4 regions of the Microbispora maris genome follow, and region 3 is predicted to be linked to each of the others. Evidence: riboswitches for the same ligand, from Rfam matches in the RefSeq annotation. Region 3 holds a riboswitch; each other region holds the start of a gene.

Region 1 (4,385 bases), on a different contig from region 3:
GACCGGACGCCCCGGCCGGAACGCCCTGATGACATCGAGGCCGCGCGCCAGCGCCTCGATGAAGTCAGGTCCGGTGTCGCCTCGTGCCATGAACGCCTCTTCCGCTCGAACTCGCCGAGTCAACTTTAGACCCTGCCCGCCCGTCGCTGTCCGCCTGACGGCGCGAGCAACAGTCCGGGATGCCCTGGATCAGTCCGCCGCGACGTGACGGTCGCCAGCGGAGGCCTCTGACATGACCGCTCAGCGGACCTGTGTCCGCGTGGACGGCGGACGCCATGACAGTGCGGCGAAAAGTGTGTCCGGCGACCATGTCCGGACGGTTACCGGCGATCTATCGTGCCCGGAAAGGCTCGGTGAGCCCGGTCTTCCGAGGAGCCGCCATGGTCACCCCCCTCCCCGTCCGGCCGCCGCAAGCGGTCGCCGTCGTCGCCGTCCTCCTTCTCGTCCTGGCCGGCCTGCTCGGCCCGGGCGCCCCGCCCGCACGGGCCGCGTCGCCGGCCCAGGTCACGTCGTTCGGCGGCAATCCCGGCAACCTCGCGATGTACGCCTACCGCCCGGACGGCCTGCCCGTCGGCCGGCCGCTCGTCGTGCTCCTGCACGGCTGCACCCAGAACGCGAGCGGCTACTTCGCCGACTCGGGCTGGCGTGAGTACGCCGACCGGTGGGGCTTCGCCCTCGTGCTGCCGCAGACGAGCAGCGCCAACAACGCGTCGGGCTGCTTCAACTGGTTCCAGACCGGAGACACCACCAGGGGGCAGGGCGAGGCCGCGTCCATCCGCGCCATGGTGGCGTACGCGGTCGCCGCCTACGGGACCGACCCCGCACGGGTCTACGTGTCCGGACTGTCGGCCGGCGGGGCGATGTCGGCCGTCATGCTGGCGACCTATCCGGACGTCTTCGCCGCCGGATCGATCGCGGCCGGTCTCGCCTACCGCTGCGCGAGCAGCCTGACCGAGGCGTCCGGCTGCCAGTACGGCCCGGCGAGCAGGACCCCGCAGCAGTGGGGTGACCTGGTCCGGAACGCCTATCCCGGCTACGCGGGGCCGTATCCCCGGGTGGCCGTCTGGCAGGGCCAGTCGGACTACACGGTCGTCCCCGCCAACGGGAGGCAGTTGCGCGACCAGTGGACGAACGTGCGGGGCGTCTCCCCGGCCCCCACCGCCACACGGTCGCTCACCGGCGGCACCACGCTCACCGTGTACGGCGACGACGACGTCCGCCTCTACGAGATCGCCGGCATGGGGCACGGCCTCCCGGTCGATCCCGGCGGCGCCCCCGACCAGTGCGGCGCCACCGCGGCGTACTTCCTCGACACGATCTGCTCGGCCTACCACGACGCCCGGTTCTTCGGTCTGGACGGCGGCGCCCAGCCCAGCCCCACCTTCACGCCCAGCCCCAGTCCCAGTCCCTCGCCCGGCGGCACGCCGCCGGGGACGTGCGTACGGGCGAGCAACTACGGCCACACCACGGCGGGACGGGCGTACCAGTCCGGCGGGTACACCTACGCGAAGGGGTCGAACGACGCGATGGGGCTGTGGAACACGTTCACCGTCCACGCGCTCCGGCAGACCGGCCCGGACCACTGGATTCTCGCCGACGGCCAGTGCTGACCCGCCGCCTTCCCAGGTGACCCGCGGCGGCCCGGCCGGCGGAAGGCCGTGGGAGGCATGACCGGCATCCGGCCGGGCACGTCTCCCGGGGCACACCACGGGCGGGGGCGTCGCATGCGGTCCGGTGGGGATTCGCGTGCCGGGCCGCCGCTCCGTTCCGGCCCGGTCACCGTGTCCGGACGAATACGGAGGTGGTTGCGATGAGGGGACACGTCCTGCCCTCGGCCCTGCTGGCGGCCGGTCTGCTGAGCGGCACGGGCGGGCACGGAGCCGCCGCCTTCGCCGGCACGCCGGCCCTGCCCGCCGCGCTGCCCACCGCCCCGGCCGTGACGACGCCGGCGGCCGACCACAACGAGCAGGACGTCATGTTCGCCCGGATGATGATCCCGCATCATCGCCAGGCGGTGGAGATGTCGAAGCTGGCCGGCAGCCGGGCGGACGACACCCGGGTCAGGCGGCTCGCCGAGCGGATCGAGGCCGCCCAGGCTGCCGAGATCCGGACGATGAGCGGCTGGCTCACCGCCTGGGGCGAACGGACGCCCGATGAGAGCGCCGCGCCGGCTCACCACCCCATGCCCGGCATGATGTCCCCCGAGGAGATGCGGCGCCTCGAAGGACTGTCCGGGCGGGCCTTCGACCGGGCCTTCCTCACGATGATGATCCGGCACCACGAGGGCGCCGTGACCATGGCGCGGGACGAACTGCGCGCAGGAGCCTACGAGCCGGCCCGGCGGATGGCGGCGTCCGTCGTCTCCGGCCAGTCGGCCGAGATCAAGGAGATGAAGCGCCTCCTGGAGCAGTGAGCGGCCACGGCCGTTCGGGACGCGGGCTCGCGGAGGTCAGCGGGTGCGGCGCCTGCGGTGCCGTCCGCCGGAGGGCGCCGCCACGGCCCTGGACCGGAGCCCGGTCACGGCGGTGGAGACCACCGCGAAGAGCAGACCGGCCGGCAGGACGGCGTCGCCGGGCGACCACACGACGTCGGGAGAGTGCCCCTGTTGCGCCGCCATGTTCCTGGTGGTGGGCCCGGCCGGACCCTGGACTCCGGCGTTCACCGCGGCCACGGGCTGAACCGTCACCGTCACCTTGGGCGTCGCCTTGACCTTGCGGGGCAGGCCGTACCCGACGATCTTGTTCTTGTCGCGCACCTTACGCTTCAGCCAGACGCCGTCGACGTTGCCCTCGATCGTGTGCACCTTCCCGCCCACGACCTTCTCGACCACGCCGACGTGGTCGATGTCGCGGACGTTCTTGCTTCCCGACCAGTCGAAGAAGACCACGGCGCCCGGCTCGGGCTTGTCGCTCCAGGCGTGCTTCTTCTTGAACCACTTGGCGTGCCGCGTGGTCAGCGCGAACTCGCCGACGTGGTCCTGAACCCCGGCCCGGTTCGCCGCCCAGGAGACGAACATGTCGCACCAGGGGGCGGTCTTGAAGTCGGGGTCCTTGGCCACGTTGTCGGCGTACCATTCGCCGAACTTCGTATGTTTTCCCGCTCGTTCGCGGTAGCCCAGTTCCGGGCGGACGGCGTCGAGCAGCTGTCGAGCTATGGGATCGCTGGAAATCGGAGGCTCCTCATGGCGCGCTTCGAGACGTGACGAACCGGCCCACCTGGCGTGACGGCACGACGGCATGGCCGTACGAGGGCACGGCCCGGCGGGGCGGAATCAGAAATGGGAGATGCGGCAGCCCGTCACGGGCGCGCCGTCACCCCGGAAGCCTGGAGACGTTCCAGGGCGGGCAAGCGGTCCGTCGATGCGACGCGGACCGGATCGGCAGGTGGAGCCGACACTCCACGCGCTCTCCTCTCCTTGGCCGCCTACCGGGTTAGCTGACGGGTTCGGGCCAGGAGTAGCCCTACCGGATGGTCCGGATTCACCCCAAGAGACATGGGTCCCCGGTTCCCGGGATGGATGACGTCCGGGATTCGGCGGTCGCCGGTCGTCCTCGGGTTGAGGACCGCACACCGGCGCGACACGGGAAGCATAGTAGATAACAAGTAAGACACGGCCCAAAAACCGGCAAACGGCCCCATTCGGGCCGCCGCCGCGCGACACTCCCGCTGGTCCTCGCGGTCGCGGCCCGTCCTCGGTGAGATAGGACACACAGCCCTACGGCACCCGCGCCGGGCGGGGCGGCACCTCCCCGGGCGGCGGTCCCGAGCCCCGCCGCGCTCGCGGCGGGGCGGCATCGCCTCTCCCGAAACTTAGTTAGCAAAAGCAACTACTATCGTTGGGCTTCCGGACGCGGCCACGCCGCCGGCCGCGCACCGACCTGATCCAGGGGAAGGACTCCCGATGAACGACGCGATATGGGCCGGCACGGTCGCCGTCACCGGACACGAAGGCGCCGATCTCGAGGCGTACGCCGCCCGGCCGCTCGGCTCCGGCCCCCACGGCGGGGTTGTGGTGATCCACCACCTGCCCGGGTACGACGAGGCCACCAAGGAGATCGTGCGCCGGTTCGCCGCACACGGATACGCCGCGATCTGCCCCAACCTGTACTCCCGCGAGGGCGCCGGGGTCAGCCCGGACGACCAGGCCGCGGCGGCCCGGGCCAAGGGAGGCGTCCCGGACGAGCAGCTCGTCGGCGACGTCGCGGGCGCCGCGGCCTACCTCAAGGGCCTGGAGCACGCCAACGGCAGGGTCGGGGTGATCGGCTACTGCTCGGGTGGCCGGCAGACGTTCCTGGCCGCCTGCTCGCTGCGGATCGACGCGGCCGTCGACTGCTACGGGGCCTTCGTCGTCACCGCGCCGCCGGCCGACTTCCCGCTCAGGGCCG
Region 2 (4,385 bases), on a different contig from region 3:
AGACGGCGGGCCAGGCCATTGCCGCGGAAACGGGGATCGACGCCGACGAAGTGGATGTAGGCGGCGTCCGGCATCGAGGGGGACAGGAAGCCGACGAGGAATCCGCCGAGCCGCTCGTCGTGCTCGGCGATGATGCTCGTCCGATGGAAGTGATCGAGGAACAGGCGGGGCAGGGACCCGTGGATCGAACGGCCCCACCAGTCGTCCACGACGGCGATCACGCGGTCGTAGTCGGCCGGTTCGGCCGGACGGAGCCGGAAGTCGGGTGCCATGGCCGTCGATGCTATCGACCGTGCCGCGCGCGGCCATCGAGAGCGCCCGGGCCAAGGGGCCGGCGGATGGCTTGCGGGCCTAGTACATCGAGATGTGGACGTGGTCGTAGTGGTTGGCGGTGACTCCGCCGCGGTCGGACATGGTCCGCCAGCCGGGGTGGCCGAGGTTGTAGATGCGCTGCTGCCAGATCACGTACATCACGCCCAGCTTCGGCCCGTTCTTGATGGCCCAGGCGGCCAGGCTGTCGCCGAGCGCCTTCATCTCCGGGGAGGGCATGGCGCCGCCCGAGCTCATCATGAAGTCGCAGGCGCGTCCGAGGGGGTGCTCGCCGCTGTTCTCCGCGCGGTAGCAGCCGACCGGAAACCGCAGGTTGAAGGCCTTGCCGACCTCGGTGCGCATGAGTCGCATGCGGGGGGTGATGTTGTCGGAGCCGGCGGGCAGCTCCGGCGCCCAGGAACCGCCGGCCCGTCTGCCCGGGGCGATCGGGATGAGGGCGTCGAGCTTGTCCTTGATCTCCTCGATGAGGTCCTCGGCGTCCTCGCGTTGTGCGGCGACCTCGGCGGCCTGCGTCTTGAGCTGTCCGGCGAGCGTCTTGGCCGCGTCCGCGGCCCGCTGCCGCTCGGCGCGGATCCGGTCGAAGTGCTCGAGCCTGGCGGCCTGCTCCTCTTTGAGCTGGTAGTTCAGTGCGGCGGTGTTCATGTCGGGCAGCGCCATCGAGCTGTCGGTCTGGTAGCGCAGCCCGGCCATCTGCCGTACGGCGTCCCTGGCGGCCTCGTAATCGGCCTCCGCCTTGGCCAGCCGCCCGCGCGCGGCCTTCTCCTCGACGCGGGCCTCGGCGAGCGCGACTCGTTTGGCGTTGTAGTCGGCGATCAGCCGGTCGATCCTCTTCCGCAGGTCCGACAGCTCCTGCTTGAGCTGCTTCGCCGTCGGTTTGGGGTCGGCGGCGCCCGGGGCGGCCACGCCGAACACGAGGGCGGCGGAGGCGAGCACACCGACAGCCAGGGGGTACGCGCGGGGCAGAGCCCACTCCTCTCCACGTGCCGGCCGGGTTAGCTGACGGGTGCGGGCTGGAGGAGCCCGGGCAGGCGGCTGCCTTGACCCCAGGTTCGTGGTTGGGTCCCCGGCTCCCGGGCGAGGCGCCCGGGATTAGGCGTACCGGTTGTGACAACCGGTGCCAGGGATACTACTGGTAAAGAAACTACAGGTGCCACCCAAGTCGCAACCGTTCGGTGATCAAGCCGTGACCACCTCCCGGAGCAGCCGGGCGGCCTCCTCCGGGAGCACGTCGTTGACGAACGCGCCCATCGCCGACTCCGAGCCGGCGAGGTACTTCAGCTTGTTCGGCGCCCGCCGGATCGTGAAGAGCTGAAGGTGGAGATGGGCCAGGTCGCGCCGGTAGGTGACCGGGGCCTGGTGCCAGGCGGCGACGTACGGCATGACGACGCCGAACAGCCCGTCGAGGCGGCGCAGCACGTCGATGTAGAGCGGCGCGAAGGCGGCCCGTTCCTCCGGCGACAGCGCGGGGATGTCGGGCACCCGGCGGTGCGGGTAGACGTGCACCTCGAACGGGTACCGCGCGGCGGCCGGGACGAAGGCCGTCCAGTGCTCGTTGGCGGCCACCACCCGGGGGCCCCTCCGCTCGGCGGCCAGGACGTCCGCGAACAGGTTGCCGCCCCGGTGACGGGCGGCGGCGTCCAGCATCTGGCGCGTACGCGGCGTGACGTACGGATAGGCGTAGATCTGCCCATGGGGGTGCGGCAGCGTGATGCCGATCTCGGCGCCGCGGTTCTCGAAGCAGAAGACCTGCTCCACGCCGGGCAGCGAGGACAGCTCGGCCGTACGGTCGGCCCACGCCTCGACGACGAGCTCGGCCTGCTCGTCGCTCAGGGAGCTGAACGACGCGTTGTGGTCGGAGGTGAAGCAGACCACCTCGCAGCGCCCGATCCCCGGCCGCACCTCGCTCAGGCCGCCCACCTGCTCGTACGTCCCGGTGTTGAAGCTGAACGACGGGAACCGGTTCTCGAACACCGCCACCTCGTACGGCGAGGGGATCTCCGAGCCGGGATGGGCCGGGCAGAGCGGGCACTCCTCGGCGGACGGCAGGTGGGTGCGCGTCTGACGATGCCGGGCGACGGCCACCCACTCGTCCATCAGGGGGTCGTAGCGCAACTCGGAGGCGAGGGGGCGCGGCGGCAGGTCCCTGGGGTCGGTGGCGCTGTGGTCGGCGTCGTCGCGCCGGTCGAAGTAGATGAGCTCGCGGCCGTCGGCGAGATGGGTGATGGTGCGCTTCACAGAGCGGTCTCCAACTTTCAGCGTGCGGTGTTCTGCGTCACAGTGCGGTCTCCAGCGCGGATTCCCCGGACGGATCGGCGAGGAGGACTTCGCCGGCGTGTTCCGACAGCGCGGCGCGCGCCTCCTCCGGCAGACCGGCGTCGCTCACGACCACATCGGCCTCGCCGAGGGCGGCGATCGTGCTGATGCCGATCGTCCCCCACTTGGTGTGGTCGGCCAGGACCACGAGTTGCTGGGCGGCCGTGATGAGGGCCCGGTCGGTCTCCGCCTCCAGCAGGTTGGGCGTGGTGTATCCCGCCCTGACGCTCATGCCGTGCACGCCGAGCATGAGCGTGTCGACGTTCAAGGAGCGGACGGCCGCCACGGCCACCGGGCCGACCAGGGCGTCGGAGGGCGTGCGCACGCCTCCCACCAGCACCACGGTCTGGTCGGGCCGCCCCGCTCGGTGGAAGACGTCGGCCACCTGCACGGAGTTGGTGATCACCGTCAGCTCGGGCACGTCCACCAGGTGGTGGGCGAGGGTCCAGGTCGTGGTCCCGGCCGACAGGGCGACGGAGCTGCCCGGCCGTACGAGCATGGCCGCCCTGCGGGCGATGGCCTCCTTCTCGGCCTGCTGCCGCACCGACTTGGCCGCGAAGCCCGGCTCCTCCGTCGAGCCGGTGCCGGTGGCGGTCGCCCCGCCGTGCACCTTGACGATCAGGCCGCGTTCCGCGAGGACCTCCAGGTCGCGGCGGATCGTCATGTCCGAGACCCCGAGGTCGCGTACGAGCTGCGCGACGCGCACCCCGCCGGTTCTGCGCACCCTCTCCAGGATCGCCTGCTGCCGTTGCTGGGCCAGCATCCACCACTCCTGTCAACAGATTCAAACAAATTATGCCCCACGGACGTGGAGACATGTTGAGTTGGGGTCCGGGTACTTGCCGGTCGCGGTCCCGCGGGGGACAGTGAGCGAAACGCCGTACTCGACGGAAGGCGGTCTTCATGGGCAGACGCGCGCGCAAGTCGAAGGCACGCAAGAAGAAGAAGGCCAACCACGGCAGGCGGCCCACGGGCCGGTAGAGGCCCGGCCTAGGGGTTCCTGCCCCAGGCGGCGAGCAGGTGAGTCTGCTGGTCGGCGCCGGCCGGGACGCCTCGCTCGTCCCCGATCACCCCCGCCTCGCGGTAGTCCTCCCGCGCCTTCTCGAACCAATCCGAGCAGGAGGCGACGAGGTCGGGGTCGAGCCTTTCCGGCCCGCCGATGGCACGTGCCAGGTCCCAGGTGTGGATCAGCGCGTCCGCGAACAGCTCGGTGATGTACTCCTCGCCCGGCACGTCGCCGAAGGACAGGTGGGTGACGGAGGTCAGGGCGCCCTCGGCGTACACGGCCTGCACGGCGCCCTGCGCGGACGCCTCGAACGCCTTGAGCGGGTCGTCGCCGAGCACGTCGCCCTCGAAGGCGTCCCCCACCTCCGCGACCGTGCGGCCGGACAGCAGCTCGGGGGCCCACAGGTTCTCGGACACGACGTGGTTCACCAGCCCGCGGACGTCCCAGTCCACGCAGGGAGTCGGCAACTCCCACTGTCCGCGGCGGACGAGATGGAGGCGGTCCCCGAAACCGTCCAGCGCCCTGCGGTACGCGTCACGGATATCGATCATGTCCCCTCCTCGCCACGAACTCCCCGTTCGAACGTAACGCTTCTCAACGATCGGTAATACACGCTCGCCGGGGAAGGAACGCCGGGTCAAGGGAGGTGCTGCTCGACCCAGACGATCTTGCCGTACGGAGTGGGACGGGTGCCCCAGCGGTAGGCGAACCGCTTGATCAGCTGGAGGCCGCGGCC
Region 3 (4,385 bases):
GCAGGCGCCGCCACGGGTGTGCGACGAAGGTCGAGTTGGTGATCAGCGCGGCGCCGATCTGCGGGTACGCGGCCTCCAGGACGATGGCCCGGCTCGCCACCAGCCCCCAGCGTGCCTGGTGGGTCAACCGGTGAAGCATCGATCCCGGGCCGAGCGGATCGGCGTCGGTTCCGGCGGGTTCGGCGTGGCTCATCGACATTCCTTTCCTGTCAGGGCCGGTGCCCGCACCCCGCCGAACCGGCGGTCGCGCCGCCGGTAGGTCTCCAGGCATTCCCAGAAGTGCCCGGCGCGGAAGTCCGGCCACAGCACCCGGGGGAAGACCCATTCGGCGTAGGCCACCTGCCACAGCATGAAGTTGGAGATCCGCTGCTCTCCGGAGGTGCGGATGACCAGGTCCACCTCCGGCATGTCCGGGTGGGGCAGACGCCGGGCGAAGCTCTCCTCGGTGACCTGCTCGGGCGGCACACCGTCGCGGATCAGCGACCGGGCGGCCTCCACGATGTCGCGGCGGCCCCCGTGGTCGAACGCCACGGTCAACGTCATCCGCCGGTTGTCGCGGGTCAGCGCCGTCAGATCGGCGATGTCACGGGCCAGCGCGGGCGGGATCCGCGGGTCGGTGACACCGAGGAACCGGCAGCGGATCCCGCGCATGTGCAGGGACAAGGCGTGTTTGCGGATGGCGCGGCGAATCAGCCGGAGCAGGTCGTCGACCTCGGCGGCCGGGCGCCGCCAGTTCTCGGTGGAAAAGGCGTACAGGCTCAACCACCCGACGCCGGCCGTGTGGGCCGCCTCGATGACATCGATCACGGCGGCCTCCGCCGCCCGATGCCCCTCGACGCGGGACAGCGACCGCTGCGCGGCCCATCGGCCGTTCCCATCCATGACGCAGGCCACGTGATGAGGCACGCCTCTCACATCGCCCGCCGCGGGGAGGAGTACATGGTCACTTCCGTCGGTCGCCGACATCCCGGCCCTGCTTTCGGGGGAGGGGAGGAGAGTGATCTCTCCGGAGACGGACTCTTTCACGGATCGTGATCCGATGACTACTTACCGTCGGTAGTCATGATCCTTACCCTGCTCGGCCGGGTCGGGGGGCCTCCGGCCCCCGTCTCCATGGGCGGGTCCGGGTTGTCGCAGGTAAAGACGTGTTTTGTCCCGTTTACACCATTCTGGTGGTGTGTGTACCTTTAGGGCACACGGTTCGGGGTACCCACCGGCTTCCGGTTCCGGATCCCTTGCCGTGTCGTTGCCCGGTCCGCGCGGTCCCATGACCGTGCGGCCGCCGAATCCGCGATCAGCGGAGCCGGGGACCCACTTCTCTCCGGGGTGAATCGGGAGCAGCCCCCAGATGCGCCCGTAGGGCACTTCCTGCCCGAACCCGTCAGCTAACCCGGTAGGCGGCATGGAAGCAAGGAGTCAGCCCCGACATGTCCACCCATCGCCCCTCCCTCGGCCGCCGGCCCTCCGGCCGGCGCCTGCGCTCCGCCCTCGCGGCGGCGGCCCTCGCGGTCTCGGCCGCCACGGCCGGCGTCACGGCGGCCGTGGCGCTGCCCGCCCCGGCCTACGCCAACCCGCACACGTACGGCCAGGACGTCTCCGGCTACGAGGCCGACCACGACTGGATGAACAGCCGTGCGCAGTTCGGCTTCATCAAGGCGACCGAGGGCACGTCCTGGGTCGACTCGTCCTTCCCCCGGCACTGGCGTGAGCTGGACAAGAAGGGCATCGTCCGCGGCGTCTACCACTACGGTCATCCCTCGAACGACCCCATCGCCGAGGCCGACCACTTCCTCGACGTGGTGGGCTCGCAGCCGGGCAAGCCCGGCGACATCCTCGTGCTCGACCTGGAGACCAGCGACGGCCAGTCGGTCGAGCACGTCAACGAGTGGGCCAGGGCCTGGCTGGAGTACGTGACGGCCAAGACCGGGACGAAGCCGATGTTCTACAGCGGCTGGAACTTCGCCGACAAGTACGGCCGCGGCCTCGGCGACTACCCGCTCTGGGTGGCCCACTACAGCAAGGCGCCGGGCGACATCACGCCGCCCGCCGACTGGAAGTCCTGGGCGATCCACCAGTACACCGACTCGCCAATCGACCAGAACGTCTCCGCGCTGACGCCCGCCCAGCTGCGCGCGCTCGGCCGTCCGTAGCCGCACGGTCCCCGGGACGGGCGTCCCGTCCCGGGGACCGCGCCGGCCTCAGACCACCGCGCCGGAGCCGTCGCGCCGCGCGGGCTTGACCCGCGGTGCGGCGGGAGCCGGCGGCGGCTGGCTGGAGCGCCGCTCCAGCGCGATCGCCACCGGCCCGGCCACGAAGGACGACGACAGCGTGCCCACCACGATGCCGATCAGCAGGGCGACGGCGAAGTCCCGCAGCGAGTCGCCGCCGAACACGGCCAGCGCCGCCAGGATGAACAGCGCCCCGAGCCCGGTGTTCACCGTGCGCGGCGCGGTCTGCAGGATGGCGGCGTTCACCACGCGGCCGAACGGCTCGCCGCGCCGTATCGGCCACAGCTCGCGCACCCGGTCGAACAGCACGACCTTGTCGTTGACCGAGTAACCGATGATCGTGAGCATCGCCGCCAGGAACACCCCGTCGATCGGCTTGCCCAGCCAGGCGAACGTGCCGATGACGACGGCCGCGTCCACGAACAGCGCCGCCACGGCCGCGGTGCCGAACGTCCACCGGAACCGGAACGCCAGGTAGGCGAGCTGCGCGGCGAGCGCGACGGCGAGCGCGATGATCGCGTTGCGGCGCAGCTCCTCGCCCAGGCTCGGCCCGATGAGCTCGTCGCGCTGCTTGGTGACCTCGCCCACGCTGCGGTCGAGCGCCTCCTCCACACGGACCACGTCGTCGGCGCTGATCTGCCCGGTGCGCACCGAGATCGCGTCGTCCGACCGCTGCACGACGGCCGAGGGGAACCCGGCGTCCGCGACCGCCTGCCTGGCCGCCCCGACGTCGACGGGCCTGCTCGTGCCGAACTCCACGATGCGGCCGCCGGTGAACTCGACGCCGTAGTTCAGGCCGCGGGTGACCAGCCCCGCCCCCGCGAGCACGAGCAGCCCGGCCGCGACGGCGAGCCACAGCCGCCTGCCCCGCATCAGATCCGGGTCGCGCCGGGTCAGCCAGGTCCTGACCCGGCCGATCGAGCCGATGCCGGACGCCCGCGGGCCGATCCTGCGGATCAGGGCGTCGGCGAGCACCCGGGTGATCAGCATGGCCGAGATCAGCGAGGCCAGCACGCCGATGGCCAGTGTCACGCCGAAGCCCTTCACCGGCCCCGAGGCCAGCCAGAACAGCAGCCCGGCGGCGAGCAGGGTGGTGATGTTGGAGTCGGCGATCGCGCTCCAGGCGTTCTTGAAGCCGCGTTCGAGGGCCGCCTTGAGACCCCGGCGGGGCGCCTCGCCGTACTCCTCCCTGGCCCGTTCGAAGACCAGCACGTTGGCGTCCACCGCCATGCCGATCGCCAGGACGAACCCGGCCAGGCCGGGCAGCGTGAGCGTGGCCCCCATGGCCACGAGGCCGGCGTACGAGATCAGGCCGTAGCAGGCGAGCGCGACCGCGGCCAGCACGCCCACCAGCCGGTAGACGATGCCGATGAACACCGCGGTCAGGATCACCCCGACGACGCCGGCCTTGGCGCTCGCGGCGATGGCGTCGGCGCCGAGGGTCGGGCCGACCGTGCGCTGCTCGACCAGTTCCAGCGGCACGGGGAGCGAGCCGCCCTTGACCAGCACCGCGAGGTTCTGCGCCTCCTCGGCGGTGAACGACCCGGTGATCCGCGTGGTGCCGCCGGGGATCCCCGCCTCGCAGGCGGTCGACTCGTCCACCTGCGGCGAGGAGATGATCTCGTTGTCGAGGACGATGGCGACCCGGCGCTTGTGGTCGCCGACCGGCGCGCAGGCCGCCTTGCCGGTCAGCTCCCGCCAGGGTCCGGGCTCCTTGAAGTCGATCGTGACGAACCAGCCGGGCCCCATCTGAGGGTCGGTGCGCGCGGCGGCGTCGGTGACGCCGGCCCCGCTGAGCGCGACCGGCCCGAGCTTCAGCTTCTGGCCGGTCTCGTCGGCGATCGCGTCCTTGTCGCCGGCCTCGGCGGGGCCGAGCACGGGATGGAAGTTGAGCTGGGCGGTCTTGCCGATGACCGAGGCGGCCTCGCGCGGGTCGAGAACGCCGGGCAGTTCGACGATGATCCGCTTCTCGCCGGAGCGGACCAGGGTCGGATCGACGACTCCGAGGGCGTCCGCCCGGCGCCGGAGCACGTCGAGGGCACGGTCGGTGGCGTCGGCGTCCGCCTTGACCGTGGGAGAGTCCTTCGTCTCGAAGACGAGCTGGGTGCCGCCGCGCAGGTCGAGGCCGAGGCGCGGGGCCATGGTGAGGGCGAGCAG
Region 4 (4,385 bases), on a different contig from region 3:
GCGAACTTGACCATCCGGTCGCGCATCTCGGGATCGTCGCCGCCGAGCTTGTCGCCGACCGCGTCCTTCATGAAGTGCTCGCAGGCCTGCATGGCCTTCTGCGTCTTGGCCTCGTCCCCCTTCTTGCCGATGATGCGGACGCGGCCGTCGGGGTCGGGGTCGGGCATGTCCACGCCGTGTTCGCGCATGCACTGGGCGAACTTCAGCTGGGCCTCCTGCCGGTCGGCCGGACCCGGCGCGGACGGCTTCGCCGTCGCTGTGGAGGCGGCGCCGCCGGCGCTGGCGATCCCGTCGTCCGCGGGGGCCGCGCCGCAGGCGGCCAGTGCCAGTGCCAGCGCCGGCGCGAGCCCGAGGGCCGCTGCCAGGGCACGCGGCGTTCGTATGCGCATGAGTCGCTCCTCCCTTCCCGGGACCTTCGCCCGGGACGCGGCCCAACTCCAGCGGAGGCGGTGCTAAACGCGGATAAGCGAGATCGGCGGGTCCGGGCTTATCCACGGCTAACACCTCCTGCGTCACTCTCGTAGCCGAGCGGGAGGTTGGGATGCGGGTGCTCGTGGTCGAGGACGAGGAACAGCTGGCCGACGCCGTCGCCCGGGGGCTGCGGCTGCACGCGATCGCCGTGGACGTGGCCTACGACGGCCGGGAGGCGCTGGAGCTGACCTCCTACGTCGACTACGACGTGGTCGTGCTGGACCGCGACCTGCCCGACGTGCACGGGGACGAGGTCTGCCGGGAGCTGATCGGCGCGGGCGGGGCGAGCCGCATCCTCATGCTGACCGCGGCCGGGCGGGTCAGGGACCGGGTCGGGGGCCTGTCTCTGGGCGCCGACGACTACCTGGTCAAGCCGTTCGCGTTCGCCGAACTGGTGGCCCGGATCCGGGCGCTGGCCCGGCGCTCGTCCCGTGCGGCGCCGCCCGTGCTGGAGCGGGCCGGGATCCGGCTCGACCCCGCCCGCCGTACGGTCGTGCGGGACGGGCGTCAGGTGGCGCTGGGCCGCAGGGAGTTCGACGTGCTGCACGAGCTCATGCGGGCGGGCGGCGACCTGGTCACCTCGGCACGGCTGCGCGCGAACGTGTGGGACGAGCACTCCGAGGCCGGGACGGGCGTGCTGCGCGTCACGATCACCTCGCTGCGCCGCAAGCTGGGCGGCCCTGCTGTGATCGAGAACGTGCCGGGCCGGGGGTACCGGCTGTGACCCGTGCCCTGTTCTTCTGGGGCAGGCTGGGCCTGCGCATGCGGCTCGCCCTGCTGTACGGCGGGCTGTTCTTCGTGGCGGGGTCGGTGCTGCTGTGGTTCACCCACCTGCTGACGGCCCGCGCGCTCAACCAGCGGTTCGTGGTGGCGGTGGCGTCGAAGGTCACCGGCGGGGGCGCCCCCGGCGCCGTCCCGGGGGGCACGCTGCCCGGCGCCGACATGCTCGCGCAGCGGGTGCGCACCGATGTCGAGCAGGGGGCGGCCGGCGTGCTGAGCGACGTCCTCGGGTCGTCGATGATCGTCATGGTCCTTGTCGGGGCCGTCGCGGTGCTGCTGGGATACCTGGTGGCCGATCGCGCGCTGCGCCCGCTCGAGCGGGTGACCGAGACCGCGCAGCGGCTGTCGGAGAGCACGCTGCACGAGCGGATCGCGCTGAGCGGCCCCCAGGACGAGGTCAAACGGCTCGCCGACACCTTCGACGCGATGCTCGACCGGCTGCACCGGGTGTTCGACGCCCAGCGCCGGTTCATCGCCAACGCCTCCCACGAGCTGCGCACCCCGCTCGCGGTCAACCGTACGGTGCTGGAGGTGTCGCTGGAGGAGCCGGCGGCGTCGGAGGACCTCAAGGCGCTGGCCCGGGCGCTGCTCGGCGCCAACGCCAGGCATGAGCGGCTGATCGAGGGCCTGCTCATGCTGGCCCAGTCGGAGCAGGAGCTCACCGCCCGCCGCCCGGTCGACCTGGGGCAGGTCGTCCGTACGGCCATGGAGCAGATCGACCTGCAGCCGCGCCGCGGGAAGGTGGTCGTCCACGAGGACCTGCGCCGGGCGGTCGCGCACGGCGACCCGCTCCTCCTGGAGCGCTGCCTGGTCAACCTGCTGGAGAACGCGATCAAGTACAACGTACGGGACGGGGAGGTCTGGGTCCGGCTGCGGGAGGACGAGACCGGGGTGAGCGTGACGGTGGAGAACACCGGGCCCCTGGTCCCGCCGTACGAGGTGGACGACCTGTTCGAGCCGTTCCGCCGGCTCGGCGGCGACCGCGTCCGCTCCGCCCGGGGGGCGGGGCTGGGCCTGTCGATCGTCCGGGCCATCGCGGTGGCGCACGGCGGCACGGCGGAGGCGCTCGCCCGGCCGGCGGGCGGCCTGGCGGTGACCGTACGCCTGCCCGGGCCGGGCCAGGGGTGATCACATCCTGGGTGCCGTACCCACCGTCGCCCGGTCTCTCCCTACTCGCGAGTAAAATCCGAGTTGTTCTAACTTGACCGGTTTGACCTGGTCTATTACCTTTTAGGCAGCTCAGGGCGCACTTGCTCATTCAATGGTCAAGAAGCCCTCCTCAGACCGACGCGGCCGGCCGATCCCGGCTTGCCGCCCGGCCGCCGAGTCCGCGTCCGCGCGGAGCCGGGGACCCACCTCTCCTGGGGTGAATCGGCATGCCTGCCGTAGGGCGCCTTCCAGCCCGAACCCGTCAGCTAACCCGGTAGGCGGCATGGAAGTAAGGGAGTCCGCCCCACCATGCACGTCCTCAACACCTGTATCCGCGCTGCCCTCGCGAGCACCGCTCTCGCCTCGGCCGTGCTGGTCGCGGCACCGGCCGCGCACGCCGACAACCCTGCCAGCGGCAAGGGCCCGGCGGCCACGCAGTCCATGGCCGAGATCGCCAAGACCCTGCCCAAGGTCAGCGCCGCCGACGTGCTGAGCCTGGCCAAGAGCCAGGTCGGGATCAGCGAGAACGCCTACGGCGGCGGGACGAAGTTCCAGCAGTGGTACATGTCCACGGCCCGTGCCCGGGAGACCCTCGCCCGCGACGGCGGCACCCTGAAGGCTTACCTGAACGCGCCCTGGTGTGACATGTTCGTCTCCTGGGTCGGCCACCAGCTCGGCATCGGGCCGGTCATGGGCTCCGACGCCTACACCGTCGAGCACGCCCACTGGTTCGCCGACCACGGCCGCTGGGGCCGCACGCCCAAGCCGGGCGCGGTGGTGTTCTTCAACTGGAACGGCAGCGAGGACATCGACGACATCGTGCACGTCGGCCTCGTCGTCAAGGACAACGGCGACGGCACCATCCGGACCATCGAGGGCAACACCGGCAACGGCGCCGTCGAGGCCCGCACCCGTCCCACCTGGCAGGTGGTGGGGTACGGCTACCCGATGTACCCGGGCGAAGCCGCCACCGCGGCTGCTGCCGCCTCCTGACGGCTGACGCCCCGACCTGCGAAGCGCGCCGGTGACCCCGGCGCGCTTCGACATATCGGCGCTTGGACGCCCCCGGGCACTCGCCCGTGGCCCCGGTCAGGCGCCGACGTAGGCCGCGAGGTGCTCGCCGGTGAGCGTGGAGCGGGCGGCGACGAGGTCGGCCGGGGTGCCCTCGAAGACGATCCGGCCACCGTCGTGACCCGCGCCGGGGCCGAGGTCGATGATCCAGTCGGCGTGCGCCATCACCGCCTGGTGGTGCTCGATGACGATGACCGACTTGCCGGCGTCGACCAGGCGGTCCAGCAGCGCGAGCAACTGCTCGACGTCGGCGAGGTGAAGGCCGGCGGTCGGCTCGTCGAGGACGTAGATCCCGCCCTTGTCGGCCATGTGGGTGGCCAGCTTGAGCCGCTGCCGCTCGCCGCCGGACAGCGTGGTCAGCGGCTGGCCGAGGGTGATGTAGCCGAGCCCGACGTCGGCGAGCCGGTCGAGGATGGCACGCGCGGCCGGTGTGCGCGCCTCGCCGGCGCCGAAGAACTCCTGGGCCTCGGTCACCGGCATCGCGAGCACCTCGCTGATGTCGCGCCCGCCGAGGCGGTGCTCCAGCACCGATGCCTGGAACCGCTTCCCCTCGCACTCCTCGCAGGTGGTGGAGACGCCGGCCATCATCGCGAGGTCGGTGTAGACGACGCCGGCGCCGTTGCAGGTGGGGCAGGCGCCCTCGGAGTTGGCGCTGAACAGCGCCGGCTTCACGCCGTTGGCCTTCGCGAACGCCTTGCGGATCGGGTCGAGCAGCCCGGTGTACGTCGCCGGGTTGCTGCGCCGCGAGCCGCGGATCCCGCCCTGGTCGACCGATACCACCCCCGCGCCGGCGGGGACCGACCCGTGGATGAGCGAGCTCTTGCCCGACCCGGCGACTCCGGTGACGACGACGAGCACGCCGAGCGGGATGTCGACGTCGACGTCGCGCAGGTTGTTGGCCGTCGCGCCGCGGA

What was found. Region 3 has a riboswitch for cyclic di-AMP ahead of AAH991_RS23095 (glycoside hydrolase family 25 protein). Riboswitches for the same ligand answer to the same signal wherever they lie in the genome.
Region 1: it holds a riboswitch for cyclic di-AMP, as region 3 does, so the genes downstream of both, AAH991_RS18590 (CHAP domain-containing protein) here and AAH991_RS23095 (glycoside hydrolase family 25 protein) in region 3, are expected to answer to the same signal.
Region 2: it holds a riboswitch for cyclic di-AMP, as region 3 does, so the genes downstream of both, AAH991_RS29345 (coiled-coil domain-containing protein) here and AAH991_RS23095 (glycoside hydrolase family 25 protein) in region 3, are expected to answer to the same signal.
Region 4: it holds a riboswitch for cyclic di-AMP, as region 3 does, so the genes downstream of both, AAH991_RS17120 (CHAP domain-containing protein) here and AAH991_RS23095 (glycoside hydrolase family 25 protein) in region 3, are expected to answer to the same signal.

The regions. Positions count from the first base shown of each region.
Region 1 covers NZ_JBDJAW010000014.1:96,079-100,463, forward strand. Annotated here, with positions in the region: gene AAH991_RS18575 (IclR family transcriptional regulator domain-containing protein) at 1-90, opposite strand, end outside; gene AAH991_RS18580 (extracellular catalytic domain type 1 short-chain-length polyhydroxyalkanoate depolymerase) at 381-1,610, shown strand; gene AAH991_RS18585 (DUF305 domain-containing protein) at 1,811-2,413, shown strand; gene AAH991_RS18590 (CHAP domain-containing protein) at 2,450-3,058, opposite strand; cyclic di-AMP (ydaO/yuaA leader) riboswitch at 3,405-3,547, opposite strand; gene AAH991_RS18595 (dienelactone hydrolase family protein) at 3,902-4,385, shown strand, end outside.
Region 2 covers NZ_JBDJAW010000031.1:17,309-21,693, reverse strand. Annotated here, with positions in the region: gene AAH991_RS29350 (GNAT family N-acetyltransferase) at 1-272, opposite strand, end outside; gene AAH991_RS29345 (coiled-coil domain-containing protein) at 352-1,263, opposite strand; cyclic di-AMP (ydaO/yuaA leader) riboswitch at 1,298-1,436, opposite strand; gene galT (galactose-1-phosphate uridylyltransferase) at 1,507-2,565, opposite strand; gene AAH991_RS29335 (DeoR/GlpR family DNA-binding transcription regulator) at 2,603-3,406, opposite strand; gene AAH991_RS40540 (50S ribosomal protein bL37) at 3,547-3,624, shown strand; gene AAH991_RS29330 (TIGR03086 family metal-binding protein) at 3,634-4,200, opposite strand; gene AAH991_RS29325 (ATP-binding SpoIIE family protein phosphatase) at 4,287-4,385, opposite strand, start outside.
Region 3 covers NZ_JBDJAW010000020.1:14,942-19,326, forward strand. Annotated here, with positions in the region: gene AAH991_RS23085 (oxygenase MpaB family protein) at 1-193, opposite strand, end outside; gene uppS (polyprenyl diphosphate synthase) at 190-906, opposite strand; cyclic di-AMP (ydaO/yuaA leader) riboswitch at 1,271-1,415, shown strand; gene AAH991_RS23095 (glycoside hydrolase family 25 protein) at 1,428-2,150, shown strand; gene secD (protein translocase subunit SecD) at 2,199-4,385, opposite strand, start outside.
Region 4 covers NZ_JBDJAW010000012.1:180,242-184,626, forward strand. Annotated here, with positions in the region: gene AAH991_RS17105 (hypothetical protein) at 1-389, opposite strand, end outside; gene AAH991_RS17110 (response regulator transcription factor) at 542-1,195, shown strand; gene AAH991_RS17115 (sensor histidine kinase) at 1,192-2,379, shown strand; cyclic di-AMP (ydaO/yuaA leader) riboswitch at 2,562-2,695, shown strand; gene AAH991_RS17120 (CHAP domain-containing protein) at 2,710-3,393, shown strand; gene AAH991_RS17125 (ATP-binding cassette domain-containing protein) at 3,490-4,385, opposite strand, start outside.